One region of the Butyrivibrio sp. AD3002 genome, then DNA from elsewhere that is predicted to be linked to it. Evidence: a T-box and tRNA genes for the amino acid it is inferred to sense, from the RefSeq annotation. Region 1 holds a T-box; the other holds one or more tRNA genes.
What was found. A T-box is a leader RNA that pairs with one kind of tRNA and senses whether it is charged. The one in region 1 lies ahead of G596_RS0112415 (proline--tRNA ligase), so its partner is inferred to be a tRNA-Pro.

Region 1 (15,486 bases):
TTAAGCTCCGGAAGTACATGCTCATCCGAAATTTCTGCAAGGTCTTTAAGGCCCTTTGCTCCGAGGGCTATCGGCTCTCCTTTTTTATCAAGAAATTCGTAGCCAAGGGCTGAAAGCATTCCTGTTCCTCCGTCGTTTGTGGCGCTTCCGCCGATTCCGACTATGAATCTCCTGCATCCCTTGCCGATTGCATCTCTTATCACTTCTCCGACGCCGTAGGTCGTAGTATCAAGCGGACTCAGCTCACTCTCTGAAAGCAGCGTAATGCCTGCTGCTCCGCTCATTTCAATTACTGCCAGCTTTTTCTCACTTATAATTCCGTAATCGCAAATGACTGGTTTACCTAAAGGTCCTGACACAGTCACTGATATCCGCTGTCCGTTCATGCCTTCTATAAGGGCGTCCACAGTTCCTTCGCCGCCATCCGCAAGAGGTCTGACTATAACTTCTATGTCTGGATCAACTTTCCTCGCTCCTTTTGCAAAGGCATTTCCTGCCTCGATTGAGGACATGCTCCCTTTAAAGGAATCTATGGCTGTCACTATTTTCATAAAGCCTCCTCCCGGTAATCCGGAATATTAAATTCCTCTGCCGCAAGTGCAAAATACTTCTCGTCAATCTCCGGCCACACGGTCTGTTCTCCGGCTTCCTCCGAGAGCTTTGCTGCCAGCGCTACCATCTCCGCTGCGCGGTCCTCTCCGGTTAAAAGGATTTTGATGTTGCAATTGATGAACCATTTTCCTTTCTCAAGAAGTCCAAATGAAACCATGTCGTGAACCACTTTTTTATTGTCATAAGGTATCTTCAGAAATGTCGGCTTCCATACAACTTTGCCATCAGATAGCTCGTCCTCCAGGATCATGCACTGAGCAAATCCTGCATCATTTATGGATATTCCGATGCATCCCGAGTTCATATAATGCTTGTCTTTGTAAACATATTCTCCGGGGAAATGGGTGTGCGCACATATCATGTAATCGCACGGAATCTTATCGAGCCAGGACCTTGCTTCATCACTTCCAAGCTGTATGAGTTCCCTGGAACTTACCGGCGATCCGTGACAGCACCTAATTGTGGGATAGCCGTTTTTTTCATAATCGAAAGTAATTGGTAATTTACTGAAAAAATCCAGGTCCTCATCAGTCAATTGTTCATAGGTAAAAAGCAGATTCCCACTTGCGGAATTGTATCTCCAAAACTGATCTCGCCTGCCTTCTTTTAGTACCTTCTGCTGCCCGAGCATGTACTCTTCTCTGTTCCCCCTTAGAAGGTGGCATGTATGCGAGCCGATAAACTCGTAGAGACAGTCCATTGTTTCCCTGGTGTAGGGTGTGTCAGACACATAGTCGCCAAGGAAAATATATTCATCGCAGCCTTCCTTCTCCAAATACTTTATGCATTCCTTAAAGGCCACTATATTGCTGTGTATATCGGATAGGATTCCGATTTTCATGGGAACCTCCTTCCCCTCATCCGGCGCTTCGCGCCACCTTCCCCCAGGGGGAAGGCTAATTCTGAGAAAAATAAATAATCACGTCGTTCAAACTATCGAGCACTGCTTCCGAAAGCTGTTTCATCTCATCGTCCGCAGGCAGAAGATCCGGAACCATTATCGGCCGAAGCCCGCCTCTGTGAGCGGCTCTTATGCCGTTGAAGGAGTCCTCGATCGCATAGGCATTTTCCGGTGCAACGCCTATTTTCTCACAGGCGAGCAGAAAAATGTCAGGCTCAGGCTTACTCTTTGAAACCATATCTCCCGTTACTATCTCATCAAAATAGTCCAGAATTTTCGCATCCCTTAGCTGGTTAACTACGGTCTGCCTTCTGGTTGATGATGCAAGGGCAATCTTTTTCCCATTATTCTTCAAAAAATCCAAAATCTCAAAAACTCCGCTTTTCATCGGGAGTCTTCCGCCATCATATTTTTCATGGTACATCTTCGAAGCTTCCTTCGCGTACTCATCATAAGGAAAATCCGGTCCATAGGCGTTCATCATGATTTCTCTTGTCTTTGCATCATTTGTGCCGGTGCACTCAAGATAAGGCTTCTCAATCCCTTCAATCCCGTACTTCTCAGCCAGCTCTATCCAGCAATACATTGTTGCTCTCTCGGAGTCGAAGATGACTCCGTCCATATCAAAAACTACCGCCTCAAATTTTTTCATAGCTGCAATATCGCCCATTTCATCTCCTCCGCAAAAGTCTTTTTTCACATAGATACTATAATAAAATAAAAGGAGCGCATGCACAATGCGCTCCTTAAGCATCCTCACTATCTATCAGAAATTGTTTCCGTTCCATCCCCAATCATCAGATCCGAAATAGCGGATATACATATGATCAGGCGCTACCCCAAGAATGTCGCCGTATATTCCGGTCAGTTCCTTTGTCATCTTCCCATAGGTATCCGGAGATGCATTACCGTAAATCTTAACCTCAATGAATGCGGTAGGCGCAGAATCATCTCCCCTGAAGTACATTGGAATATCACCTTCAATGGCCAGCATGAGCCAGCTCTCGCTCTTTCCGGGGATGATTGAGATTGCCTTTCCAAGACGCTCTTTGAGCTGAACTTCTTTTTCTTTTGATACTGTTACATTTGTTTTTGTTGAAATAAATGGCATGACTTTTTCCTCCTATATCATTAAAATCTGAACTTCTTAATTCCCAATAACTTGATTTTCAATAGCATAACCACCAGAAAATAGCCCACCATATGAATGCAGATCAGTAGCATACCTGCAAGTCCGCTCACAAAGATAATCAGGCCGCCGAATATCACATCAAAAGCGGTCATGTTTCTTGTGAAAAAATTGTTGTCCGAAAGAGGCTCATCAAGCAAAAGAACATCGTGCTTTTCCCGCAGCCGTTGTGTCCAATAAAAGCGACAGACTCCCCCCTGACAAACGAAAGTGAAATGCCATCCAGCACCGTGTTTCCGGCATATATTTTAGTCGCATTTTCAAGAGTTATGATTTTTTCACTGTTCTGCTTGTAAGCCATCCGTTCTCCTTTTTTCATACACATCCCGAAACTTCTAAGCCTCCTATTACAGCGCCTTCTCGTAGCACAGGAAGTCCTGATCGTACATGAAGCATTCGCCGACAACATTAAAATCAAAAACCGAGTAGCAACGTATAGCTTTTACATTGTACTTATTCACAAGAAAATGGATGCTCTTGTAGCCGCGCGCTTTGAGTTCATCCATACCGCGCTGCATAAGTTTTCTTGCAATTCCCTTACCCTGCATGGACGGATCCACCGCAACACGTGCAAGCTCTCCCCCGGGAAAAAGTTCTTTATTCCAACATTCCAGGCTATCCACAGCTTCGTCTACTTCAAGAGAAATTGCAGCAATTACCTTATCATCTTCCTTTATAATAAACAGAGCATCTCTGGACAGATCAAAGTCAATCGTTTCATTCGACGGATAATCCTCATCCCACGCACAAAACTCCCTGCCCTTTTGCATCTCATATAAAGCCAGTATCTGCTCTCTGTCGTTCTTTGTTGCGAGTTCAATTTCCCCCACTTTATTACCTCCACATCAAAACCTCTTTCTCAACCTTACGGCATTCTTATTAGTATAGTTCAAACTTTTCACACTGAAATGGAAGCAATCGCTTCGTTCATAATTGCATCGACGTCTGCTCCCAGAACGTCGAGTCCGCTGGCCTTTATAAGGCTCACGTCCTTAATTCCGTAGTAACTCTCAGCGAGCGCTTTTATATAGCCATAGCCGTATTCATCGGGAACCACAGGGCCGCCGGCTGTCGTAACATAGTATAGTTTGTCAGCCTTACACATTCCCTTGGGCATGCCCTCCGGGGTATATAAAAAGGTGATTCCAAGTACATTTATGGCTTCAATATACTGCTTCAATTTTGCAGGAAAAGACAGATCCCAATAAGGCGCAGCGATAACTATCGTATCCGCCTTGGCAAACTGTCTTGCAAGATCAAACATCTTATCATCGAAAGCGCACTGCTCAATGAGATTTTCTCTCTTAGTCAGATATTCTTCGCTTGTGGTCTCAAAACTGATATCTTCCAGCTTTACATACTTGACCTCTCCTGAGAGTTTTTCCATAAGAGCATCCGCAAGTCTCTTAGTTCTGGAATTTTCACGAACACACGCATCAATGTAAAGAATCATTTTATTCCTCCTTTTCTGATCCGGTCACGAATTATATCCCAGTCGGTGCAGCGATGATAGTTTGCACCGGGAAATTCTGCTTTGCTGTTCCAGGGTCTGTCAAACACCAGGACATTTAGATCCGGCAGATGATCGAAGAATCCGAAAGCCATGGGTGAATCCTCCACCGCATAATCAAAATGCATCTTGTAATAGTCCTCGAGTTCCAGGTTGAACTCACCGCCTTTATAGAAAAAGTCTCTTCCGTATTTATTAAGAAAAAATAGCTTCGGGCGACTTAAATCATGCTCCTCAAGCCACTGTTTTGATGCCTCATAAGCTGCGAAAGGACGGCCTGTAATTACAAAAACTTCATGTCCCTCATCAATTAGTTCATTAAGAACCCTTGATGCTCCGGGCGTCTCTTCATAGGAAAGAAGAATCTCGGGGCGATGTCCCTCCTTCATCAGCTCAGCGTATTCTTCATCATTCAGTGAAAAGGACTCCTGAAGATTAAAGGAATGGAGCTCTTCGTAGGGGACATTTTTCCCAAAAAGTCTGGATGCGATCTCGACAAAAGATAGTGCCGTCTCGCATAGACAATCATCAAAATCTACGTAAATTTTCAGCGGTTCTCTGCTGTACATAATTATCTCCTTTTACCCCTCATCCGTCAGCTACGCTGACACCTTCCCCCTTTCATAGGGGGAAGGCATTATTGAAATTTTCTTCTGAAAAGCTTAAGCAACACCGCGCCCCATATTGCAAAAAGAACAGCTGCAATAAAAAGGCTTACGGGCGTCTCATCCTTCGACCACACACCCACATGATACATGGGAAATGGGATAAACACATATCTGACTGCTCCCTTTATGAAAAACGGAACAAAAAAGGTGATGCCAAACAGGCCGGACAACTTGCCAACTGCCATGCCCTCTACCTTGTTGGAAGATATGGCCACAACAAGAAAGGATGTGATTATTCCGCAAAGTGATGATGAAATAACCATAACAAAAATTACGGGAATACTCAACTTTGTAAGGGCAAATACAGGAAGAATAACCGCTGTCATGGCTCCCGATATCACTCCTGGAAGAAGGATTCTTGATAGAAGATACCCGTTTTCTCCGGGCGGTGTCACCAGTATATATTTTGCGATCCCGTCGTCGATTTCTCCAAGAACCACAAGTCCTCCTATGAAGGCAAACATCATACCCGTGAGAATTGCAAGGAGCCAACTGAAAAAATCATAGTAGGGCACAAGAAAGCTGCCATAACCAAACCCTGCAAGAATCTTTTCCTCAAAAATCGGTACTCCGAATCTGAAGATACTCCCCACCAAAAAGGGTGCGATGACCAGCATGATCATCATCATATCGCGGGTTATCTGTTTTACCATAAATCCAAACATCTTACATGTAGCACTCATAGTTTATTCTCCAACATTCTTATACATTCTAATGACGCATCTTTGTGCGATAAGATACAGAACTCCAATCCACGCAGCAAGGCTTATCAGTGAAAATGGCAACATATCGGTATTTCCCTCAATCAGCCTCATAGCTGCGCATCCGGGGTGAATCAGCATCAGCGGATTGTCCCACATAATCCCTGCTCTATACACGATAACAGGCGCAAAACCTATAACTTCAAAGGGCACGGTACCCAGTATGTATTGATTGAGGTTACTGACCTTTGTTCCAACTATAACTCCGCACAGGCTAAAGAGAATCGATCCTGCGAGTATCCCCGCCATACACAAAAACAGGTTATAGGTAGATCCAAAAAGGATCAACACAAGCCCCACAACCAGAGAGATTATCGCAAAGGAAATCACTTTTCCGAAGATATACTCTGTGGGTGTAACCGGCGAAATTACTATTGAGCTTGTGATATGCTGGCTCTTTTCAAGCAGGATCAACGCTCCCATAAAGAACATCCCCATTGCAGCCGGATCCGAATATACGCAGCAGGACACAATGATGTTCCTGATATTTCCTTCAAAGAATGAGAAGATTATCATGTAAACCAGAATTACGAGGACGTACAGAAAATAAAAGCCGTACTTCCACTGAAAGATGATGTCACCTTTTATTACATTCGCTTGTCTCATAGTAGTCACCCGTTAGTCCAAATGTGTGCCGGTTATCTCAATAAAAATATCATTGAGTGTGGGCTCCCCGCTGTGAATCGAGGTTATCCGGTTTTCATCAATAAGCTGCTTTAAAGTCTCGTCGCCACTGATGTCCGAAAGAATCGTGCTCACCATTCGCTCCTGTCCGTTCTCCATATAGGTGTAGGTCACTCTGGCTGCACCGCGACTCATAATGAAATTATGCGGAGTATCCACCGCCTTCATCTGGCCGTCCACGATAAACACAACTCTGTCACAAAGCTCGGTCGCATCCTGCATGTCGTGCGTAGTGAGAATGATGGTCTTCCCCTTCTCCTTCTCATTCCGGATAAGGTCCTTCATAATCTTGGCGTTATTGGGATCAAGGCCGCTGGTGGGCTCATCCAGAAACAGCACGTCCGGATCGTGGATCAGCGACTTGATGAAGTTCAGTCTGGATTTCATGCCCTTGGAAAAAGCTGAAACCTTCTTATCTGCGTGCTCATACAAGCCGACTTCCTTTAGAAGTTCATCGATATCCCTTTTGTTTCCGCTGTAGAGTGACGCGAAGTATTTGAGATTTTCCCTGGCGGAAAGCTTATCAAAAAGGCTCGGGAATTCAAAATCGACACCGATTTTCTCATAAAAATCCTTGCCGTGATTTTTGCTCTCGGTACCTAGAATGCTGGCGCTCCCCTCATAGTTTGTGCATATTCCGGTAAGCACCTTCTGCAGGGTGCTCTTACCTGCACCGGAGGGTCCGAGGAATCCGAAAATTTCTCCCTTATCTACAGAAAAAGTAATGTCCTTCAGAAAGGGAGTTTTACTGTAGCTGAAATAAACATTTCTAACATCAATCACCTTGTTGTCTGTCATAGCCTGATCTCCTCTTTTTTATGCTGTCCTAAAAATCGTACAGTTATTAGAATCCTGAGTTTTATTCCAAAATCTGTATAACCAGTCCTTTTACCAGCATGCGCATGCTCTCTCTGAGGTTCTCCTCTCCAATGACATGCTTGTACATAGAACCGAATAAAATCATTGAAAAGGATCCAACAACTGCCTCGACGTCGAGCCCCTTCCTTGCAGCCACTTTTGCTATAATACCTGCTCCCATACGGGTGTCCTGATCCCTGTGGTTTTGAAGCAGATCCTCCGGAAGCTTCGAAAGAACCTGGTTCATCGCCTCAGGCTCAAGCAGTACCTTGAGGCAGGAAGTGGTTGTAATTTCCATCGCCCCGAGGATCACCTCAGCGATCTCATCGATACATTCAGAGAAGGCTCCCTCCTCCTCGGGATCAATATTATGGCTTGCGATTATGGAAAGAAATCCCTTTGTAATATAGTCATCCACCTGCTCATGGAAATCCTGGGCCGCATCGAAAAACAGCACCTCTTTACATGGATAAAAAAGGTAGAATGTTCCCTTTGGAATTCCGGCAAGTTTTACCAACTCATCCACGGTAGTCTTCTTGACACCTTTTTTCATCAGCATCTCATTGGCTGCTTTCTTTAAGCGGATAATGATCTGCTCTCTTTCACTTTCTGTGTAGGTTTTTGGCATATACTTATCCTCTTTTTGACCAAATTTGTATTTTTAGTCATAATAGCCCTTCTCACACATCGATGTCAATGCTTTTCTGACTATTTTTATATTTTTAGTCAAAAAAATAATTCAGGGCATAAAAATACCCCTTTTACAGGACTATTTTCATCCTGTAAAAGGGGCATTTTATTATATTCTGCTCTTCACCTTGGAATTAATCTCTTCATAAAGAGAATCCATGAGCTTCTTGGTTTCAGCGATGATATCTTCTTTTTTCACAGAGAGCTGTACGCTCTTATCTCTTGTGCAGAGCTCAATCTCTCCGTTAGCAAGAGCCTTGGGACCAACAATCACGCGAACCGGAACGCCCAGGAGATCTGCATCGGCAAACATGACGCCGGCGCGGACATCTCTGTCATCATAGATAACCTCTACGCCCATGTTTGTGAGTTCCTCATAGATCTTGTCAGCTGCTTCTCTGCAGGCATCGTCATCTCTTCTCATGCAGCAAACATGCACCTTCCAGGGTGCAACAGTGATGGGCCAGATAGGCCCCTTGTCATCGTGGCGGGCTTCCATGATACTTGCTGCAAGGCGACCAACACCGATTCCGTAGCATCCCATGATGGGTGTCTTGGAACTACCGTCCTCATCCGTATAGGTCATCTTCATGCTGTCTGAGTATTTGGTACCGAGCTGGAAAATATTACCGACCTCAATACCTCTGCTGATTCTTATGGTTTTCTTACCGCAGCAGGGACAGATGTCACCGTCACGAATTTTGCTGACATCAACGTACTCCACATCTCCGATGTCTCTCTTGATGTTAAGGCCTGTGTAGTGATAGTTTGTCTCGTTGCCGCCGCAACACAGGTTCTCGATGCCTTCAAGTGACTTATCATAAACAATCCTGCAATTGCCGTGCTGCTCGTAAGGTCCGCAGAAGCCGGCAACAAGTCCCGATTCCTCAGTGATCTCAGCCGGGTGAACCTCCTCATGGAGGTAGTTTACAAGCTTCGTCTCATTGACCTCGTAGTCTCCGCGAATGAAAACAACAACGTACTCATCGGTCGCATTTATCTGATAAACAACAGCCTTACAGGACTCCTCAACTTTGCTCTTTAGGAAAGCGCATACATCTTCGATGGTCTTGCAATCAGGTGTGTAAACCTTCTTAAGCTCACCTGCAGGCGTGCATCCGGAATTGTCCACGGTTGTTTCAGCTGCCTCCATATTTGCGCTGTAACCGCAGTCATCACACAGTGCAATGGAATCCTCTCCTGCGTCCGTAAGCAGCATATACTCGTGAGATACGCTTCCTCCTATCATACCCGAATCAGACTTAACCGAGATAACATCAGGAATACCAGCTCTCTCGAAAATTCTGTCATAAGCGTTTGCCATTCTGTCATAGTATTTCTCAAGGTCTTCCTGAGAAGTGTGGAAAGAATAAGCATCCTTCATTGTAAACTCACGTACTCTTATAAGTCCTGCTCTGGGGCGTGCCTCGTCACGATACTTAGTCTGTATCTGATAAAAAGCGAAAGGATAATTTGCATAGGTGCTTCCGTACTCTCTCGCAAGATGAACAGCTGCCTCCTCATGGGTCATACCAAGTACCATAGGAGTATCATTACGATCCTTGAATCTCAAAAGCTCTTCGCCAACGCTCTCATAGCGTCCTGATTCCTCCCAAAGTGCTCCCGGAAGAACCACAGGAAACATGACTTCCTGGCAATCCACACCGTCCATTTCCTCTCTCAGGATCTTCTCGATGTTCTGAGTAACTTTCTTCATGGGCGTGTAAAGTGAAAAAATACCGTTTGATACACGCTTTACATAACCGCCGCGAAGGCTGTAAGTGTGACTGTCAATCACACAGAAAGCGGGCTTTTCCTTGAATCTCACTCCGACTAATTTGCTAAGTTTCATAATGCATAACTCCTTTCACAACAAATAATGAGGTTGTGTATGCCTGTTGACCTTTGCGTGTGAAGCAGACACGAACTCGAAAATGCTTCGCAAAAGAAAAGTCCTAAGCATACTTTATTTGTACACTTAGGACGAATAATGTTTTTATCCGCGTTACCACCTAAATTCAGGCCTGAAAACCTGCACCTCATTGCAAGCAAGCACTCGCATGTCTATGATCACGGTGACCTCCGTCAGAAGTTTCTGATTCTCTTGAATAAAATCAGTTTTCCCTTCTGCTGCTCCCAGACGGGTTCAATATCCGAAAACCGAAGCCTCTCACCAACCGGCTCCTCTCTGAAGGTCTCAAGATACCTACTATTTCTGTTCTTAGCATTTAACTGTTATTTTAATCCATATCAGAAAAAATACAAGCCCTTTTCTCTCAGCGAAGCCTGGTTTAATTTAGGAGCCTTGCATCTGTGAGTGTGCAGTACATCGCACCGTTCTCCTCATAGGTATTGAAAATACCCTCCACTGTCACTTCCGGAACATCTGTCTCCGGATAGTTCCCATCTGCCAGTTCGAACTCAATTCCCTGGGCGCAGCAAGCGGTCGCATCCGTTATTATGCAAGAGTGATAGTCCTTCCCGGTGGTATCGTCGTGGTAGATGTCATAAAGGCCTTGCATCTTCACCTTTCTTCCGACATACATGCCCGGAGTCATCATCATCTGATATACCTCCGCGTAGATCATGGTGGATGACATCGCTGTGAGATCAACCTCGGAGGTGTCGGTTGAATCTGTGCCTGCGGTTAGTGTTGATGCGTCTGATGCAGTTGTAGCAGTGGCTTCTGTTGGTGTGTCAGTTTCGTCTGCGGAAGAACTATCTATTAATGTGTCGATTTCATCTTTGGTAGCTGTCTCTGTTGATATATCGTATACGTCTGAAGTTAAGTCTTCCGTAATTTCCCCTTCTTCATTTTTGCTTCCACACGCTGTCGCAAGCACAAGCATACAGCATACTATCAGCAAGTTCCTTATCACATTTTTATTCATGCAAGCTTCCTCCCTGCTAGCGATCCGCCACAGCAGATTGCAAAGCCAACCGCGTCGATAGCAACAATGGTTGAGCCTACAGGTGTACCGGCAAGTATGGAAACAATGATTCCCACAAGCGCACACACTACGGAAAATACTGCAGAAAAAACAGTCACATTTTTAAAGCTGGTAAACAGTCTCATCGCCGATAGTGCCGGAAAAATAATAAGTGCCGATATCAAAAGCGAACCCACAAGGTTCATCGCAAGAACAATGATAATTGCAGTAACCACCGCGATAAGAAGGTTGTAAAAATCCACTTTGGTTCCGACAGCCCTGGCGAAGTTTTCATCAAAAGTCACTGCGAAAATTCTGTTATATAGAAGCACATACGCAGCCACAACAAACACCGACATAACCACGCACAGCCATACATCAGTCATCGTGAGCGTCAGGATCGATGTCGATCCGAAAAGCGTCGTGCAGACATCACCTGTCAGGTTGGAACTCGTCCCGAACACGTTCATAATAAGATATCCGAAAGCCAGTGCACCGACTGATATCATGGCGATTGCGGCATCCCCCTTCACCTTCGCATTACGGCTTGTCCTTAGCAGAAAAATCGCGCTGATTATCGTTATCGGAAGAACCAGTGTCATTCTGTTTGTGAGATTCACTACGCTTGCCACCGCAATCCCGCCAAAAGCCACATGTGAGAGCCCATCTCCGATATAGGAATATCTTTTCAGGACGAGCGTTACTCCAAGAAGCGATGAACACAGAGCTATCAGAACACCGACAATCAGTGCATATCTTACAAAGGGATATTGCATATAAAATAAAAGCTTTTCCATGTCACACTGCCCTCCTTGTGTTAAGTTTTTCATACTCGATAAAAAGTTTACCTTTTTCGCTCGCCATGAATTCCTCGGCGGTTCCAAAGAAGATATCATCCGACATATACAGAATATGGCTTGCATATCTTATCGCTGCCTGAATATCATGGGATATCATGATTATCGTCATTCCGTCAACATTCAGCTTGCTTATAAGCTCGTACATCTCCCCTGTAATCTGCGGATCAAGTCCCGACACAGGTTCATCCAGAAGAAGAATTTTCCCTGCGGCACAGAGAGCTCTGGCCAGAAGGACTCGTTGCTGTTGTCCGCCGGAGAGTTCTCTGTAGCATCTGTCAGCAAGCTCTGTAATCCCCAGCTTTTCCATATTCTTATCCGCAAGCTCTTTTTCTTTCTTTGTGTAAAAAGGTCGAAACCCAGGCTTAGTCTGGCATCCGGAGATTACGATTTCCTTTACTGACGCAGGAAAGTCCCTCTGAACGATCGTCTGTTGCGGAAGATATCCTATTTCATTTTTTGTTATTCCGTTTCCAAAAATCACATCACCGGAGACCTTGTCGCAAAGGCCAAGGAGTGTTTTCATGAGAGTCGTTTTTCCGGAGCCGTTTTCCCCGACGATGCAAAGATAGTCACCCTCATTAACCTCAAAATGCAAATTCCTTGCCACTACTGCGTGGTCATAACCAAGAGTCAGGTTGCTGACAGATAATAACTTCATAATAATTCTCACTTTCTGAATGTGCTTCGTTACTCGAGCGATTCCTTTAATACTTCAAGATTCTGCTCCATGATTCCGAGGTAGGACACGCCGCTCTCAACATCCTCAGAGGTTGTGCTCTGCATGGAATCCATTGTCAAAATCTGCTGATTTTTATCTTTTGTATTGCTTATTATTGTTTCCGCAATCTTGTGATTTTGTCCCTCAATCGTAAGCACGCTCTTAAGTCCGAGCTCATCCACTTTTCCCGATAAGAAAGCTATAGTCTCAAAGCTCGCCTCAGTCTCAGCAGAGCATCCGACAAAGGCTGCGTAGTAATCAAGGCCGTAGTCATCAGTCATATATCTGAAGGGAAATCTGTCTCCGAACAGAACCGTCTTTACGGAAGCTCCGGATACCGCGCTTTCATAGGCAGAATCAAGAGAAGCAAGTTTTCCCATATAGTCATCTGCGTTAGCCTTGTAGGTATCTGCATTCTCAGGATCGATGGTTGCAAGAGCATCGGCGATCTTCTCAGTGATGACCTGCGCATTTTTCAGAGAAAGCCAGACATGTTCGTCGTATTCAACCTCTTCCTCGGTTTCTGAAGAATCGGCAGCGTTCTCATCTGCATCCTCGCTTTCCTCTTCCTCAGCCTGCATGCCTTCTACAACCTCTTCTTCCTTGACGGTATCTCCGAGAGCGTCCATCAGATTTATAACCACCATGTCATCATTTGTTCGCTCAGCAAGGGCATCATCCACCCACTCGTCAGACTCGCCACCGACATATACGAACAGGTCGCACTCCGATATTTTCATGATATCCTCAGCTGTTGGCTGATAGCTGTGAAGGTCTACGCCGTTATCAAGGAGCATGATGATATCCGCATCCTCAGCCTTTTCTCCGAGAACTTCTTTTACCCAGTCGTACTCCGGAAAAATAGTGCAGACGATTTTCATCCCGTCATTTTTTGCAGCACCATCGTCTTCATCTACTTCGCTGCTTGTAGCAGTCTCTTCGTCAGTTATCTCCACATTTTCACTCTCCGGAGATTCAGCAACATTATCTGTCGCGGAAGTAATCACAGTCTCGTCAGAACTCTTTCCGCACGCACAAAAACAAAGCACCGCTGCCACTGCAGCCGCCGCAATCGATAATTTTTTCATAGTAATGTCCTCTCTATTCACTTTTATTATGTTGAAAAATTACAGAATTATAGTGGGACAGACTATTTAATCATTCATTCGAACCATGGAACTTACAGGTGTTGAATACACCAGGACATTGTCTTTTAATTCAAGAATAGCTACAAAAAGGATTACAGCCAAAAAAGCTGCGTAAAGATTAGCGCTGCCATCTCCAAGTTGATTCAGGTTATTTTCACACTGCTGCAGCAGCGCACAGACAGGGCAGCTGTCTCCGTCACAGTTATGGAAAGTCTCAACGGATACAAACACCGCTGAAAAAAGCACAACAAAAAGCATCGCAAACGCAAAGTATGCGACTATCAGATTCCGTATACGGTTTTTCTGATTCTTATTTTGCAGCATTTTTATAATCGTTTCCAAATTTCTTGTTAGCCATTGCTTAAATCAAACTGATTATATTTCCGTTTCTTTCTCATGTCAAACTGTATCACGGAATCATGATTGCTTTTTGTTGTGTAGATTACTTACAGAATATCTATATGTTCTCCTGCAAGTGCCTTATTCATGCTTCTAACTGCGCAGAATTTTCCGCACATGGAACAGGTATCATCAAATTCGGGAGCCCTGTCCTCTCGTATGGATTTTGCAGTTTCAGGGTCAATTGCGCACTCCCACTGGCCATCCCAATCGAACTCTTTTCGTGCGTCTGCCATCTTGTTATCAATATCCATGGCATGCGGTATTTTCTTAGCTATATCCGCTGCATGTGCTGCAATTCTTGAAGCAATTATTCCCTGCTTAACATCATCTACATTAGGAAGTGCAAGGTGCTCGGCGGGAGTTACGTAGCAGAGGAAAGCTGCACCTGCCGCGCCAGCGATAGCTCCGCCTATAGCTGAAGTTATGTGATCGTAACCGGGTGCGATGTCCGTAACAAGGGGGCCAAGAACGTAGAAAGGTGCTCCCATGCAGATAGTCTGCTGCATTTTCATATTGGCCTCTATCTGATCCATAGGCATGTGTCCGGGACCCTCGACCATGACCTGAACGTCCTTCTCCCACGCTCTTTTTGTAAGCTCTCCAAGTCTCACCAGTTCCTCAATCTGGCACACGTCACTGGCATCCGCAAGGCATCCCGGTCTACAGGCATCACCGAGGGATATTGTCACATCATACTCTCTGCAGATATCAAGGATTTCGTCGTAGTATTCATAAAAGGGATTCTCCTCTCCGGTCATGCTCATCCAGGCAAACACAAGCGAGCCGCCTCTTGATACTATGTTCATTTTTCTCTTGTGCTTCTTGATCTGGTCGATAGTCTTCCTTGTAATTCCGCAGTGGAGTGTCACAAAATCAACACCATCTTCGGCATGAAGTCTTACTACATCGATGAAGTCATTCGCAGTGAGTTCAGAAAGATCCCTCTGGTAATGGATGACGCTATCGTAAACAGGCACAGTTCCCAGCATGACAGGGCACTCTTCCACAAGCTTCTTCCTGAAGGGCTGGGTATTCCCGTGTGAAGACAAATCCATAATGGCATCCGCTCCCATGTTGACCGCCGCCATCACTTTTTCCATCTCAATATCGTAGTCCTTACAATCCCTTGAAACTCCGAGATTCACGTTGATCTTGGTCTTCAGCATCGAGCCCACGCCCTTTGCATCAAGGCACTTGTGATTCTTGTTGGCGCAGATCGCAACATGTCCCTTTGCCACAAGTTCTCTGATTTCTTCGGGCGTTCTGTACTCGTCCTTTGCAACCTTCTCCATCTCGGGAGTGATGATCCCTTTTCTTGCTGCTTCCATCTGTGTTGTGTAATTTCTCACTTATGTCTTCTCCTTTTATTTGAGTTTCTTAGTAATTTATTTCTTTGCTGTTGTTGCTTTTCCATATTTGCGCCAATATATTGGGAATTCATTGATTATCTTGGTATTAGTTCATCTTACTAGTGCCAAGATTTTTCTTTTTTCATTGCTATCTTGGTATGGGTCTGACTTACTTTTACCAATATTTCCTAGATTTATTGATTTTC
Region 2 (15,486 bases), on a different contig from region 1:
AATATCAATGACCACGTCTCTGTCGGGCTGGTTGAAAATGTCCATCTGATCAACATCTCTACCCTTGTTGTAGTCATCAAGAATAAGCTCTACGATCCCCTCTATCTCGGTTCTCAGATTCTGACGCTCTCCAATATCCATCTCTCCTACCTGCTCTCCCCGGTCAGCCTAATCCGTCTGCCGGTATTTATAATTTGTAACAGAATAACCCATTTAGGATTATTAGTCCATCATTTTGTCTTTACTTCTTTTGTTTCCGACTTCTTCCCGTAAATTCTTTCGTCATGGGCCACTCTGTAAGGAACTATATAATAGTAATACTTCTTTTTGCGCGAAACCTTTCTGTCAGTGTACTCAAGCTTAAGCTGGCTCGTAATCGTGCCGACTTTCTTAAAGCCGCCCTTTTTCTTATCAGACCTGTAAATCTCATAGCCGGTGGCTCCGATTGCCTTGTTATAGGCCATGACCACTTTTCCCTTAAAACCGGCAATAGCCACAAAGGACGTTTTCTGCGGGGCGTAGTCCGATATCTTCGCGCCCAGGGATTTAAGCGTCTTCTTATAGGAAGAAAGGTCGTCCGTCGAGATATACATATTGACTTTCTTGGTAGTGCTTACCGTCTTGGTGTAGTCGGAATCATCCGTTGTATTTGCGAAAAGCTGTACCCAGTAGTGCACTCCCTTTACCTTAGCGTGACCGATGGCACATACATTGTAATTGGGATTTAGCATGTTTCTGCGGTGGCCCTGACCTGCGTACTTTTCATTCACTTCCTGAAAGGCCTCAAAAGCTGCCTTCGCGGTCTTGTAACCATAGGCGATATTTTCACCGGCATAGGTATAGTTGTAGTCGCTCTCATCCAGCGCACTGAAACACATCCTGCCGTTTGGCCTCTCGTGATTGAACTTAAGCGCAATCTCCGCTGCTCTTAGCATCGCGATTTTTTCAAGCTTATAATCATAGGCAAGTTTATTAAGGTCATAGGTATAAACCTGCTTGGTGTTGGTCTCATTCCAGAGCCAGGTGTCCTTACCCGTTCTGAAGTCATTTATCATCTTCTGCATGTTTCTCGCAGATTTCTGAGCATACTTTATATTGATTCCAACCCTGGAAACCGGGAACCTTGTCGCAGTCTTAGGCGCGGATTCCTCTGAAAGAATCTCACCGTTGTAGCCCTTAAGCATATAGGTGTAGATGCCGCCTTCTTTCATCGCATCCTTATCAAGATATGAAAGCGTATCCCCCGGCAAATCAGCCTGAAGCTCCCAGGGGGCAGAGGACTTCTGCCTTCTGAAAACATAATAGCCCAGAGCATTATCCGCCTGTTTCCAGCTCACCAAAAGGCCCTTGTATTCGTTGCTGACATCGGTAATAACCGGCTTTGCAACTACGAGCTCTACGGTCTTCTTAACTTCCTCCTTCGCACCTACGTTAAGTGTGCCGCCGCAAGGAGCAGCAGGTGACAGCAAAAGAGCTGCCGCCAGAAGGATGGACAGAATTTTCTTGTGGGTAAAAAGTTTTGAGTTTTTCATACCGGACTCCCTCATGTATATATGATTATTTTCAATTATAAAACGAAGGGGATGGATTTTCTATAAGCCCCCTTATCTCATCCTCGGTTCGCTTCACTTCGTACCAGAAGTCGGAAGCACTCATTCGCATAGCACCGGCGCCGTAGATTATGACCTGCTCGATGGCATCGGAGGTGGCGACGGTCACGCGATTTTTCTTGCTGTACTCATGAGCTGTACGCTCAATGTACTGATCGGCGGTCTCGGCCTCCTTAGTGAATACCACATCGAGATTGTGATATTTAAGCACGTGCTCCGTTCCGCCGGGAACTCTATAGGCGTCGAATACCAGGATCACCGTCTCTCTTCTGTAGCCCTGGAAATTCGAGAGAATATCCATCAGCTTATCGCGCGCGGACTTCATATCTGATTCCGCCAGGCTTCTAAGCTCATCGTTTGCATAGATGATATTGTAGCCATCGACGAGAAGGTAGGCATCATCCGGTGAAAATTCCTTCTGCGCGCGGTATTTCTTCTCCGGTGCTTTGTTTGCAGCCTTTCGCCTTCTCTCTTCGTCGGCCTTGGCATCGTAGCGCGGCTTAACGGGTCCGTAGGTTCGTTCAAAAATATTATCAAGCTCCTGAATTGTGGCATTGTACTGCCTGGTGCGTTCCTCGTAGGTCAGCTCTTTTTCTCTTCTGACCTCCTCTGATTTAAAGCTCTGCAGCTTATCGCCAAGGCTCGTAAGATCTGTCTCTACTGAATTCTTCCCGGCATCTGTCGACCAGCCGGTATCGACATGCATATGGTTTCTTACTTCGTTCCAAGGAATAACGGTCCCCGCACCATGTGAGCAAAAAACACTGCCTGTGGGCTGTGCAATATCGCGCTCGGGATCGTAGTCCTTTTCGGCGATAACTTCTTCAGCGTTATGACATGGCTCGAAGCCGCGAAGTGAGAGGCTGATTCTACCCGCGCCATGTGTATAGGAGATAATCTCTCTCGCATAATCCGAAAGCTCGGAAGCAGGCACTGAACCTGTAACGCTCGATGTTCCGTCAGGAAGCATCTCAGGAGGATTTGTCGTTCCGTTCATTTTCTGGATATCACTTAGCAGCCTTCCGATGTTTTCAGAAGGAAGCTCAGCTGTAAAATCATAGACCGGCTCAAGCAAAATGCTCTCTGCCATCATAAGTCCCTGCCTAACGGCGCGCATGGTCGCTTCTCTAAAGTCTCCGCCCTCGGTGTGCTTTAGGTGGGATCTTCCGCCGATCACAGTGATTTTCATGTCTGTGATCTCAGAACCCGTGAGGACTCCGCGAATCCTGAATTCTTCTAAGTGGGACAAAATGAGGTTCTGCCAGTTAATCGCAAGATCATCCACCGGACAATCAGCTTCAAAGGAAAGTCCGCTTCCGGGCTCTCCGGGTGTAAGAAGCAGATGAACCTCTGCGTAGTGCCGCAGCGGCTCAAAGTGTCCAACACCCTCGACAGGTGCCTTGATTGTCTCCTTATAGACGATGCTCTCATCGCCAAAATCTATATCAAGTCCAAAGCGCTCCATGCATCTGTGCTTTAGGATTTCCATCTGAACTTCGCCCATAACCCTGACGGAGAGGTCGCCTGTTTCTTCATCCTTTTTTACTGATAAGAGCGGCTCCTCTTCGGACAACTCGAGAAGCTGTTTGTAGGCAGCAAAAGCATCTGCGCCTTCCGGAAGGATGATTCTGGACGACAGAATCGGCGAGAGCACCTCGGTCAATTCTCCTGTGAGGGCGCCAAGTCCCTGCCCGGCATAGGACGTATCAAGGCCTGTTACGGCCACAATTCGGCCTGCCTCTGCCTCCTGAAGGAGTTCATACTTTTCGCCCGAATAGATGCGAATCTGATCGATTTTGGCTGAGATGGGTTCTCCTGCCTTCGCCCCTCCCGCTGCGGGCATGGTAAGGACATCACGCACATGTAGGGCTCCGCCCATGACCTTAAGCCAGGTGAGCCTTGTGCCGTTTGTATCTCTTGAAATCTTGTAAACTCTGGCCGCAAAATCCTCCGAATAATCGGGAGCTTTCGCAAAGTCGTCAAGAAGAGCTATCAGTTCCTTAACGCCCCCCATTTTCAGCGCACTTCCAAAGAGGCAAGGGAAAAGCTTCCTTGAAAAGATTAGGCTGCGAATGTCGTCCTCTGTGACTTCTCGGCCTTCTTCCAGATAGGCATTTAAGAGGGCTTCGTCGCAGACAGCGAGGGATTCCTGGAAGGCATCACTACCTAAATCCATCTCCGAAAAATCCACCACGTTGTCCGAAAGCCTCTTTTTAATGTCTTCGAGGATGCGGTCCTTGTCAGACTGAGGCTGGTCCATTTTATTTACAAAAATATAGATTGGGACTTTGTAATGAGAAAGAAGCTTCCACAGTGTATGAACCTGGGAAGTTACGCCATCGGCGCCGCTAATGATAAGAATCGCGGCATCGAGCACCTTCATGGTGCGCTCGGTCTCGGGGGCAAAATCGGCATGCCCGGGAGTATCGAGAAGCGTCACATGCGTATTTTCAGACAGATCAAGCTCCGCCTGCTTAGAAAAAATGGTGATACCCCTTGATCTCTCCAAAGAGTATGAGTCAAAAAAGGTATCACCATGATCCACGCGGCCGGATTTCCTGACCGCCCCTGTGAGGTACAAAAGTGCCTCCGACAGGGTAGTCTTACCGGCGTCAACGTGGGCATATATTCCAATGTTTAAGTGTTTTTTTCCTGTAGTTTCCATAACCACAATAATAGCACAGTTTTGATATAAGCGGTATTTCCTATTGCTATCAGTTCATCATCATCATCATATAGGAGAACCCGATAACTCCTGCAACGCCGATTACTGTTGCAATAATAGCCGGAAGCGTAAATACAGGCGCGCTATCAGCCTGCTCGGAACCGTTCTTTTTAAAAATCGAATCAAACTCCTCTAAATTTCCTTCATTCCTGGCAATTCCCCTCATAACAATCTTTGCAACAAATGCAAAAGCTATCGCAAGGAAAAAGAATACGATGGTGGGAACCAGCATGCTCTGTCTCTGCGATTCAGCAACTGCCGAAAGATCCTGCCCCATCGTATTAGCAGCAAGCATTGCGGCATAAACCAGGAGCATGTTAAAGGAGTTGATAAGGAAATGCATGATCATGGATGTAATAATGCTTCCGCTTGCAACATTTACGAAAGCAAAGATAACTCCAAGCACAAACGCATAGCAGAACTGGTTAAAATTCAAATGAATGAGTCCGAAGAAAAGCGCGGAAATAAGCGCAGCCTTCACAATAGTAGACACTCTTTTGTAAGTTCCGAAAAGCAGTCCTCTGAAAGCAAACTCTTCAATAAAAGGCGGAAGCAGCGAAACAACCAGAATTGCAAAACCTGCCGAGCCGGATAACATACTATTCGCACTCTGAGCAACCGTGTTGGGTACAAAGAGCTGTGAAAAGAAATTAGCGAATACCCATATCGGTGTGATAACGATATTTAGAACTATTGTCAGAAGTACGGTCGATATCTTGATCTTATGAAGGCCCATGGCTTCCGTAAAAGACTGACCACTTTTAAATACATAAACAAGGACCGGAATAAGAAGTGCTGCTTCGCAGAGTACGGAGCCCCAAATTCCCACTTTAACGCCCTTCATAGCGATGAACGTTCCGCCAACGCTAACGATGATGTTAAGAAGAAGTACTACAAGAAAAACAATCCCCATATTTTCAGATTCTTGCTGTTTTGTCATATTCATCCCTCCAAATACTTTTATCATAGTTCAGATGGACCACCCTCACCGACTCCACATCGGAAAGGGTTTCTGTTATGCCGCTTCGCGGCATGAACCTGCAGTATGCTCTACGCATCCTGCAGAACAAGGCATGTCCACTATGCCTCTATCCCATTGTGTTACCTTTGGGAATACTTTCCTTAAGATATTTGCAGCTCCGTTTATATCTGCGTTTGTCACTGTTCCATCGAAATGTCTGTACAGCCCTCTCTTTATTCTTTTCCCTGAAAAGACATACTCTGTATTATCGCCTTTTTTATATACCGGAATATCATCCTGTGCAAGGAAATCAGCCTTTGAGGTATAGCTCTCCTCTGTCAGGACAAATCTTATCCCGTATTCTTCAAGCTTATAGCGGAGCATATCAGCAAATACCAGCATTGGTATCTGCACAAAATTCTGGTTTCCTATATGTCCGATCCCTATCTCCTGCTTCTGGAATACATTGTGTCCCATCACAACCACATCCACATGGTTATCCCTTGCATAGTCAGCTAACTGTCTGCTTATCTTATGGAACTGGTCTTTTATTCTTCTGTTTCTCTTACCGGTAAGGATTTCCATCCTTCTCGTGCGGTATCTCTGATTGCAGGTCATGGCACATGACGAGAGCCTTCCGATCCCCTTGTTATAGAGCTGGTTGATGGATTTGACGATGCCTCCCTTTATGACGAACGGCCTGTTACCAAAGTTATTGACAACAGCGGCGATGTTGTCTGTTCCGGGATCTATTGCCATCACTCTCATATCTGAGATATCATCCATCTCTCTTAATTCCTTTAATATAGAGCTGTCATCTTTTGGCTCAATCCCTTTGTTCTCCATCTCCATTACGACATCGATCACGAAATCCCTTCCGCTCGGCTTTATGCGCACTTCCTTGAGTTTCCATGAAAATGATACATCCCCAAGTTCAAGTATCTCTTTTGTCCCCGGAAATTTGAGAAGTTTTCCATCCTTTATCCTGCATATCTGATTTGTAAGGACTGCTGTCTTCATCTTTCCATTGCGGACATATCCCGGCATATGCGGTCTTCCTGTAAATGCAGACTTATCCCTGCCATATGCCTTCACTGCCTCAAAGAAGGACTTATAGTCACGCATCAGTAGTTTCAGTATCTGCTGATTTGCCTGTGAGGGCATGCCATAGTATGCCCTGTCATTGGTACTCTTTAACAGATAGTCCATGGAATTGTAGGAAAGCCACTGCCCCTTTGGCTCATATTTGGTTCCGTAAAGGGAATCGCTCACGATTCTGAAAACCTTCATCTGGTTTTCAAAAAGGGGCTTGTATGAATTCATGGCCTCTACTGCAGAAGAGTACTGCCTTAGGATGAAATTTGCACGGTTATACAGTGATGCTGATGCAAGACAGATATTGCAGCAGTAGTCATATAGATCATTGTTTCTGTTTATCCTGTACTGCCTTGTCCTGTACACGGTTGATTTCTCCTTTGGCATAGCTTATATTTAGTATTATAGCATATTTAATGCTAAACATCAAACAAATGTTCTTTTAAGGGGAGTTGTTTATGGACAATTACAGACGCGGATCACATTCAGTTTATCTTCTTACTTACCACATCATTTTTGTAACTAAATACAGAAAAAGAGTCATTACCGACGAGATGGGTGATTTCATTAAAAACCATGCAGAGTATCTTTGCGGCAGGATGAACACCAAAGTGCTGAGCATAGAGACAGATGGAGACCACATGCATCTGCTTGTTTCCATGCCACCGGATGTTGCACCGTCTAAGCTAGTAAACATGCTCAAGTCAGGGCTTTCAAAGGAAGTCCATCTGAAATACAAAGGACATATACAGAAGTATCTATTAGGTGATACCCCGTTCTGGAGTTCAAGCTATTTCTGTGCCACAACAGGGTCTGTCTCAATTGAAACAGTTAAAAAGTATATCGAGGAGCAGAGGACAGATGAACACCATCGCAAATATGTCCTATCCGGAAAATACAGCAAATCCAAGCGGTGATGTGCGATTCATCCCCTACCGACTCGTCGGAAGGGGTTTTCTCGCTAGTCTTTTATAATACCTTATCAAGAAACGATATACAACACTTATTCAGCGAAATACATGGTTTTAATTGTTTTTGCGGAAACTAATACTATTTATATAGAAAAAAAGACTTTGGAATCTCTTCCAAAGTCTTAAGTAGTCGGAGTGGCGGGACTCGAACTCGCGGCCTCTACCTCCCTAAGATAGCGCGCTAACCAACTGCGCTACACCCCGGCGACAAATGGTATCTTATCACGTCACGGGGAGAAAAGCAACTACTATTTTTATTTTTTTAAAAATATTTTATTTTATTCGTCACACCATATTTCTATGAATCTGTCAAATCTTGGAAGCTTTGGTTCCAGGTAGCCTCTCTTGTCAGCAGAAAAGAAATGCTTGTCAATCAGGCGGTCTTTGTATGTATTATAAGTGTCCGGATTAGACATATAGGCTTTTGTATCTTTTGCTTTTCCGGTCTTCCCCTTATAAAAGCTTCTAATAAAATCCTGTTCCTTATCAGTCAGTTCAGGCCAATCAAGATTATAAGATTTAAACAGCGTTCTCTCATAGTCAGGAATCAGATCTTCGAGCGTTTCTGATTCTTTTTTATTAAAGTATAATGAGCCCAACACTTGATATGCATACGCATAGCCAAGAGTCATATCATATAATCTCTTTGCCTCTAAAGCGTCCACGCCAAGATATTTTTCGTAGTTATTTGCGATATCAAATTTATCCAGTGGCTTTACTTCTCTCGTGTCTCCTCGCCTGAAGAATGACAGACTTTTGGAAACCGTCTCACTCCTTGGATCTTTCTTACTAATTGTGAAAAACTCTTCTATGTTCTTTGAAAGTCCACTTACAACAAGATACACCCGTCTGCCCCTGTTAAACATAGTCCCCAATATAGAAAGGAGTTCTACTGTGCTTTCCGTTCTGGAAATATCATCTATCATAACGAGGACATTGCGATTTTTCTTGTTTGCCTTGGCAATCATGCTTGCCAGAGTTGCCTCCTTATCATAAAAAACATTATTCTCGGCATAGGTTTTGGTTACTTCTATGCTTCCCTTTCCGGATATAATTGGAATGCCCCCTTCGGCAGTTGCACTCGTTTTTATGGATGTTTCTGTCTTTTTTTCGTTTATGAAATCTTCCTGACTAAGATATGAAATGAGCGTTGTTACCCCACTTCCCTCTGCTGCGAGAGGATAGACAAGCCAGTTTTCATCCTTCTCAAGCGTCTGCAGAACCTTACCATATTCTACAGACTTCCCCGAGCCTCTGAGTCCGGTTATCTTATATACGAACTTTGACGATTCACTGCTCTTAAAATTTGTAATGATTTCATCTGCTATACCACAGTCGATATAGGGCTTTCCCGCAACTCCCGGTGTCAGAGTGAATGGATCAATTTTAACAGCCATAATCTCTCCTATCTTTTTACTATTATTATTTATATTTTCTATTTTTTACTATTTTTGTATATTATTTTCTTATTTTTTCTATTTTTTCTCTTTTTTACTATTTTATTCTCTTTTTTTCTATTGGTCAAATAATTTTACGCTTTTTAGCGTGTGATTCGCCTTTCTCTAGATGAGGGGCATAGCATGTAAAACACACAAAAAATCCACCCTGTAGAGTCTCCTACAAGGTGGATATATAACCTCTTAAACATGGAATGTACTTTTTAATCTACTTTGGGCAGCTTGGCGAAACTTGCCTCCAGCTCTGCGTCGGTCGGGATGTAGTCGGACATCTCACCGTCATTGAACTTCTGGTATGCCACCATATCGAAATAGCCGGTTCCGGTAAGGCCGAAAAGAATTGTCTTTTCCTCGCCTGTTTCCTTGCACTTAAGAGCCTCATCGATAGCGGCCCTGATAGCATGGCTGCTCTCAGGTGCGGGAAGGATACCTTCAACTCTTGCAAACTGCTCTGCTGCCTCGAATACTGAGGTCTGCTCTACGGATACTGCCTCCATGTAACCATCATGATAGAGCTGTGACAAAACGGGGCTCATGCCGTGATAACGAAGTCCACCGGCGTGGTTTGCGGAAGGAATGAAGTTGCTTCCGAGTGTGTACATCTTGGCAAGAGGGCATACCATTCCTGTATCGCAGAAATCATAAGCGAATTTTCCTCTTGTGAAGCTCGGACAGCTTGCGGGCTCAACAGCAACTATTCTGTAGTCCTGCTCACCTCTGAGCTTCTCTCCCATGAAGGGTGAGATGAGACCGCCGAGGTTTGATCCGCCTCCTGCACAGCCGATGACAACGTCGGGCTTGATGCCGTATTTATCAAGGGCAGCTTTTGCCTCAAGGCCGATGACAGACTGATGTAAGAGCACCTGGTTCAAAACGCTTCCAAGAACATATCTGTAGCCTTCAGTTTTGGTTGCTACCTCTACAGCCTCTGAAATTGCGCATCCAAGGCTTCCTGTGGTTCCGGGGTGCTCCGCATTTATTTTTCTTCCGATCTCGGTATCCATCGAAGGTGAAGGTGTTACGCTTGCCCCGTAGGTACGCATAACTTCACGTCTGAAGGGCTTCTGCTCATAGGATACCTTTACCATGTAGACCTTGCAGTCGATGCCAAGGTATGCAGATGCCATGGAAAGAGCTGTTCCCCACTGACCTGCGCCGGTCTCGGTGGTCACGCCCTTAAGGCCCTGCTGTTTTGCATAATATGCCTGAACAATTGCGGAATTGAGCTTGTGGCTTCCGCTGGTATTGTTACCCTCGAATTTGTAGTAGATCTTAGCAGGTGTATCGAGCGCCTTCTCAAGACAGTAAGCCCTAACCAGGGGTGACGGTCTGTACATCTTATAGAAGTCCTGGATCTCCTGCGGAATATCGATATAAGCTGTAGTATCGTCAAGCTCCTGCTTTATAAGCTCATCACAGAATACCGGGCGAAGCTCATCAAAACTCATAGGCTTAAGGGTTCCGGGATTAAGGAGCGGAGCCGGCTTATTTTTCATATCAGCTCTGACGTTATACCATTGCTTCGGTATTTCATCCTCACTAAGATAGATTTTATAAGGGATTTTTGCTTCATTACTCATGACTGTTTCTCCTTTGTCGATTCTTCAACACTTTAAACCATTAAAGCACAGTCGGAGTTTATCAGTCAAGCGTTTCCTAATAAAACAAAAAAGACCCCGGAGGGGAAATCCCTCCGGAGCCGTATTAAATTTAACTCTCTTGAATGTCACAATACTTAAATCAAATATTAGTCCTGCTCAACGATCTTAGCTTTCTTTCCGCCGGCCTTCTTAATCTTCTTGGAAGCACTCTTAAATACCTTCTTGGAAGATGCTTCAACGTTTATGACATTCTTTTTCTTAAACTTCTTGAATGCGCCTGCGCCATAGGTCTTAACCTTATCACCGTTTACTGTGAGTTCCTTGCACTTTACGCAGCCTGCAAATGCAGCGGCACCAATCTGCTCAACATCTGTGCTGGAGATATCAAGGCTTGTGAGCTTCTTGCAGTTCTCAAATGCAGAAGCGCCAATCTTCTTGAGTTGAACAGGCACTGTTACAGATACGATTGATGTGCCCTTGAATGCTCCGTCAGCAATCTCAACAACATCGTATTCAGTATTATTGATGAATACTTCGCTAGGGATAACAGGCTTATTTGTAACCTTAACCATTCCTGCATAAGCAACTTCATGAGCGTTCAGAATCTTGTAATTTGCTTCGCCATAATCGTCAGGTACTACTGAACCTACAGCTTCCTTGATGTGGAATATATAATAGTGTCCCCAATGTTCAACATTATTCTCAGCTGTCTTATATCCGAAACGAATACTTATATTTCCAGCTGCTTTCGCTGTAAGTGCTTTAGTTGTCTTGTCAAAGGAAGCAATTGATCCTGAAAATACTTTTTTTGCATCATCCCACTTCGCATCATCTCCAAATTCTTCACCAAAATCATCATCGTCGAACTCTATGAATGATGCGTCTACCTGTGTTCCTTTTCTGTATGTAACAGGAGGTGACGGAATTGTAAAGGTCTCACCAACAGCAAGGTCAACTTGTACCGGAATTACATAATCATCAACCGGTGCCTTTTGTACATATATCCAGGCACCAATATTTATAGGCGCCTGTGCTACACCATTCGCATCAGTCCAAGTATAGGATGCCGAAATCCAAGCCGATCCTGAGGATACACCAGTAACAACACCATTTGTTACCGTTGCTACAGCTGGTGTATCAGATTGCCAATTTGTGAAATCAGCTACGGAAAGATGCTTATATGTTTTTGTCGTACCAGTTTCTATCGGACCAAAATCTCCCTCATCGTCATAGCCCAAATATGTTTTTTTATTAATAGTATCAGTAGTAGTTGTTTCAATCGTCCCGCCTACAATGGCTGTTCTCTGCTCACCAATCGCAATAGTTGATGAAGTATTCTCTGCATGATAAGGATCATTCTCACCTACCAAGTGATCAAAACTCATAAATGCATCATTCTGGTAACTAATTGTCGTTGTAACCTGTGCGGATACAGGAACCGCAGTAGTGAAAACCGCTGCTATGGCCATTGCACTTGCCATGCCCAATGCTATAATTTTTTTATTCATATATTAACCTCCGATATATACGCTCAAAATACTACTTAATACTTCTTAATTCTCTTATTAATTACATAATAGTAGTCATAGTATTCTTTATCTACTTTGTTATATACAGTGACCTTTATCATTGTAGGAGCAACATTCTCATCATTTAGTTTATTATCTGTCATACTACCAGAATAATTCTGACTAGCATTTGCGTTATTGTATGTTGCTGATTCATTATAAGATGAATTTGTATACAAAGGAAGCTTACCTAATGTAATCTTCTTATTATTTTTTACTGTCTTATACCTGTACTTGACTGATCTTTCTGACATACCATTAACTACATCATCATAATCACCATCACCATTAAGATCTACAGGGTGATTCTCTGTGGTTTCGAAAGCATAATTACTGGTAAATGTACCATCTGATGTAGAATAATTATTCTTTCCATTTTCAGGATCCATATTGCTATCCCAGTTATATTTCTCAAGAACGCCTACCTGAATTCTTAGAAGCTTAGTATTCTTTCCAACTTTAACCTTAAGCTTGCCAGCTTTCTTTGTTGTATAATCATAAAATGTATTAATATCTTTGCCCTTATAAATGTACTTATTATCGGTTTTACCTATAATATCACCCTGCTCAAGGCTCTTTCCTGCAAAGGTAATGCTTTCAATATCCTTATCCTTGCTTGATACTACTGTTATCTTAGCAGAACCTGTCTTAGCACCATTCGCATCGTAAATATCAAAGCTTATAACAGACTTTCCGGCCTTTCTTCCAAAAACTCTTAAGCAGATATCTGCGTAGGATGCATTTACCTTTGTATCCACACTGGGAACATAAATCTTCTGCTTGGAACCTTGATTTGCTGTATAGTAAAAGCCTCTATCATCTTTGCTAAGCTCTCTAATGCTTGTGGTTTTATTTACTGTTGTAGCTCCAAGTCTGACCTGAACTGCCTTTTTATTACTGGACTTAATATTTCGAATTTCAACATTTCCACCATCAAGTCCAATATGTATATCAGTAAACATTCCTGTATATACAGTCCACTTTAACGGAATATCATTAGGAGTTTCTACCTGCCTATTTCCACCCGATAGTTCAGCACGATCATAGGACATCTCTCCGGTAATATTATTCTTATACTCTGTATAGGTAAACCTGAGAATACATGTAGTGGATTTATTATCAACGGCCGGATCATTTGTAGAAGTATGAGTGTATCCTCTACTTGCATATCTAAAATAGTGATGAACAGTTTTTACCGGTGTAACACTCGTATCTGTTATGTCAACATAATCGTCCCAATTTGTTTCTGTACCAGCAACAGCAATCCCCTGGGCAACAGCATTATTCCATGCTGCAAGCTCAGCCTTATTAGCATCCCAGCCGCCTGCAGTACCATCGCCATTATCAGTTCCTGTTATGGTTATTTTCTTATTGTATTCATCAATTACTGTTCCCGCACCGGAGCCATAGTCATGCCACTGTTCTGCCTTAACACCAACCGGAGTCAGTAATGTAAAGGACAGTGCAACCGCGAGTGCAGCCGCACCAATTCTAGAGAGTTTCATCATATAAATTACCTCCACTCATAAAAAATTTTGTTTACGGTTTTTCGTAACCGAGGTTTCGTGACATTTTCCATTGTAACATCTTGAATTAATTAGTCAATTCGCTCAACCATGCATTTTCATGACATTTTATGAAGTTTATAAAATGTTTATAATTACGTTTATATGAAAAATTCAGTAATGACATAGCTTTTCAACTCACCAATCATAATCATATAATAAGAGCACATTACAATAATTTATAATTATTATATTTATATGACTATTACATTGTTTACAATAAAAAAAGATGGTCACATTTAAGGCAAACATGACCATCTATAAACGCATATTTTCATTTCTTTACAGTCCCTGCATCATATCAATGATAATGCGGAGTTCGTTTAGAGTTACTGTCTCATCTCCTACCGTAAGTTCATCCTCCTCGTCGTATTTCTCTGAGAGGTAATCAAGGAACTCCCACATGTTCTCATAGCTATCAGGATCTTCGATTATAAACGTCTCACCGCTTACGGTGATTGTGCCATCGTCCGCAAGGTCCTTTCTGATGACCTCCATTATTTCTTCGGCGCGATCGGGTGAGATAGCATCCGGGATACCTGCCAGAGGTGTGTCCTCATCGCCAATGAATGTGGTTAAATCTCCTTCTGCTAAGGTAGTCTCCGGAACATTCTGATCTTTCCAGGTGTTTCCGACTTTCTTGAAGGAAAATAGCACCTCAGCATCCTCACCGATCTCAGGATCGGGATCCAGCGTTATTCCGACATCCATATTTTTCTTGTTCATCCCCCCGCAGGCTGTAAGAGTAAGCACCGCCGTAAGGACAAGTAATCCACTTAAAATTCTCCTCATACCAGACTCCTTTTTGACTTTCCTTAGTATTAGTCTGTCCTTTAGACCTAAACCTATTGTAAAACACAAAAATAAAGCCACATTTATGCGAATGTTAATGGCTTCTTAAAAGTTTATAAAAAGAGTCTGAAGTTTGAATTTTTATTTAAAAATATTTGTTTTGATAATTAATATTCGAATTTATGATACAATATAGAGGCAACAATTTTCCAAAGGAAAGGAGAGATTAGTATGAAATTAGTTTCAAAAATCAGAAGGGTTGTCTTTTCACCCCTCGCACTTATAATGGCAGCTGTCATCATATTGTCCGGTGTTCCGGTAAACCATGTAAGTGCAGCATCTTCCGTAACTGTTAAGCTCGGAAGCAACAAATCAGTAAGCCTTAAGAAGGGCACCAAGAAGCAGATCATTGCAAAGAAGGGCAGCAAGACTTTAGGCAAGAAGGCTGTTAAGTATTCTTCAAGCAAGAGTTCGGTCGCAAGCGTAAGTGCAACCGGACTTATCACAGCTAAGAAGGCCGGCACAGCTAAGATCACTGTTAAGAAGGGTTCAAAGAAGTCTGTTATCACAGTTAAGGTTACAAGTAAATCGGATGATGATGATGACGATGACGACGATGATGATGACGACAAGAAGATTACCGGCATCTATCTCACAGAATCCGAGATCAGACTTAAGGTTGGCTTCTCAAAAGAGCTTTCCTGCAAGACAGCTCCCAACAACAAAGTAACCAAGGCTAGCTGGGATGTTGAAGATGAGTCCGTTGCAGTTTATGAGAACGGCAAGGTTGTAGCTAAGAGCGTAGGCGAGACAATTATTTATGCTCGCGCATACGGCAAGGTAACTGCCTGCAAGGTTATCGTATACGAATAAAAATAACTGAATAAGATAAAGGCGCACCTAATCGGTGCACATATGAAAAGCCGCCAAGCAAGGCGGCTTTTCTTTTTATATAGATGGGTTTGTCACTCGATATGATTTATCATAGATGCCAGATACCCGGCACCGAAACCGTTATCAATATTAACTACGCTGACTCCGCTGGCGCAGGAATTGAGCATAGAAAGAAGCGCCGAAACTCCGTTAAAGGAAGCTCCGTATCCGACACTGGTTGGCACTCCGATCACAGGGCAGTCAGCAA

Region 2: it has a tRNA-Pro gene. The T-box ahead of G596_RS0112415 (proline--tRNA ligase) is inferred to sense a tRNA for this amino acid. The anticodon was not compared.

The regions. Positions count from the first base shown of each region.
Region 1 covers NZ_ATVV01000016.1:90,032-105,517, forward strand. The annotation lists gene G596_RS0112350 (glycerate kinase family protein) at 1-551, opposite strand, end outside; gene G596_RS22045 (metallophosphoesterase family protein) at 548-1,453, opposite strand; gene G596_RS0112360 (HAD family hydrolase) at 1,509-2,183, opposite strand; gene G596_RS0112365 (phenylpyruvate tautomerase MIF-related protein) at 2,280-2,624, opposite strand; gene G596_RS24920 (hypothetical protein) at 2,645-2,842, opposite strand; gene G596_RS26095 (ATP-binding cassette domain-containing protein) at 2,794-3,111, opposite strand; gene G596_RS0112380 (GNAT family N-acetyltransferase) at 3,050-3,532, opposite strand; gene G596_RS0112385 (NAD(P)H-dependent oxidoreductase) at 3,601-4,155, opposite strand; gene G596_RS0112390 (5' nucleotidase, NT5C type) at 4,152-4,781, opposite strand; gene G596_RS0112395 (hypothetical protein) at 4,850-5,563, opposite strand; gene G596_RS0112400 (fluoroquinolone export ABC transporter permease subunit) at 5,567-6,247, opposite strand; gene G596_RS0112405 (ABC transporter ATP-binding protein) at 6,260-7,108, opposite strand; gene G596_RS23880 (TetR/AcrR family transcriptional regulator) at 7,185-7,811, opposite strand; gene G596_RS0112415 (proline--tRNA ligase) at 7,983-9,725, opposite strand; T-box leader at 9,850-10,105, opposite strand; gene G596_RS22055 (hypothetical protein) at 10,165-10,764, opposite strand; gene G596_RS0112425 (metal ABC transporter permease) at 10,761-11,600, opposite strand; gene G596_RS0112430 (metal ABC transporter ATP-binding protein) at 11,602-12,321, opposite strand; gene G596_RS0112435 (metal ABC transporter substrate-binding protein) at 12,351-13,469, opposite strand; gene G596_RS23885 (hypothetical protein) at 13,536-13,853, opposite strand; gene thiC (phosphomethylpyrimidine synthase ThiC) at 13,976-15,280, opposite strand.
Region 2 covers NZ_ATVV01000028.1:18,774-34,259, reverse strand. The annotation lists gene G596_RS0116425 (serine O-acetyltransferase) at 1-141, opposite strand, end outside; gene G596_RS24065 (CAP domain-containing protein) at 231-1,532, opposite strand; gene G596_RS22615 (translation factor GTPase family protein) at 1,564-4,275, opposite strand; gene G596_RS0116410 (CPBP family intramembrane glutamic endopeptidase) at 4,325-5,275, opposite strand; gene G596_RS22610 (RNA-guided endonuclease InsQ/TnpB family protein) at 5,351-6,778, opposite strand; gene tnpA (IS200/IS605 family transposase) at 6,850-7,308, shown strand; tRNA gene G596_RS0116395 (tRNA-Pro) at 7,493-7,566, opposite strand; gene G596_RS0116390 (ATP-binding protein) at 7,641-8,759, opposite strand; gene G596_RS0116385 (TrpB-like pyridoxal phosphate-dependent enzyme) at 9,023-10,399, opposite strand; gene G596_RS0116380 (leucine-rich repeat domain-containing protein) at 10,567-11,928, opposite strand; gene G596_RS0116375 (hypothetical protein) at 11,964-13,496, opposite strand; gene G596_RS0116370 (hypothetical protein) at 13,836-14,345, opposite strand; gene G596_RS0116365 (Ig-like domain-containing protein) at 14,577-15,218, shown strand; gene larB (nickel pincer cofactor biosynthesis protein LarB) at 15,311-15,486, opposite strand, start outside.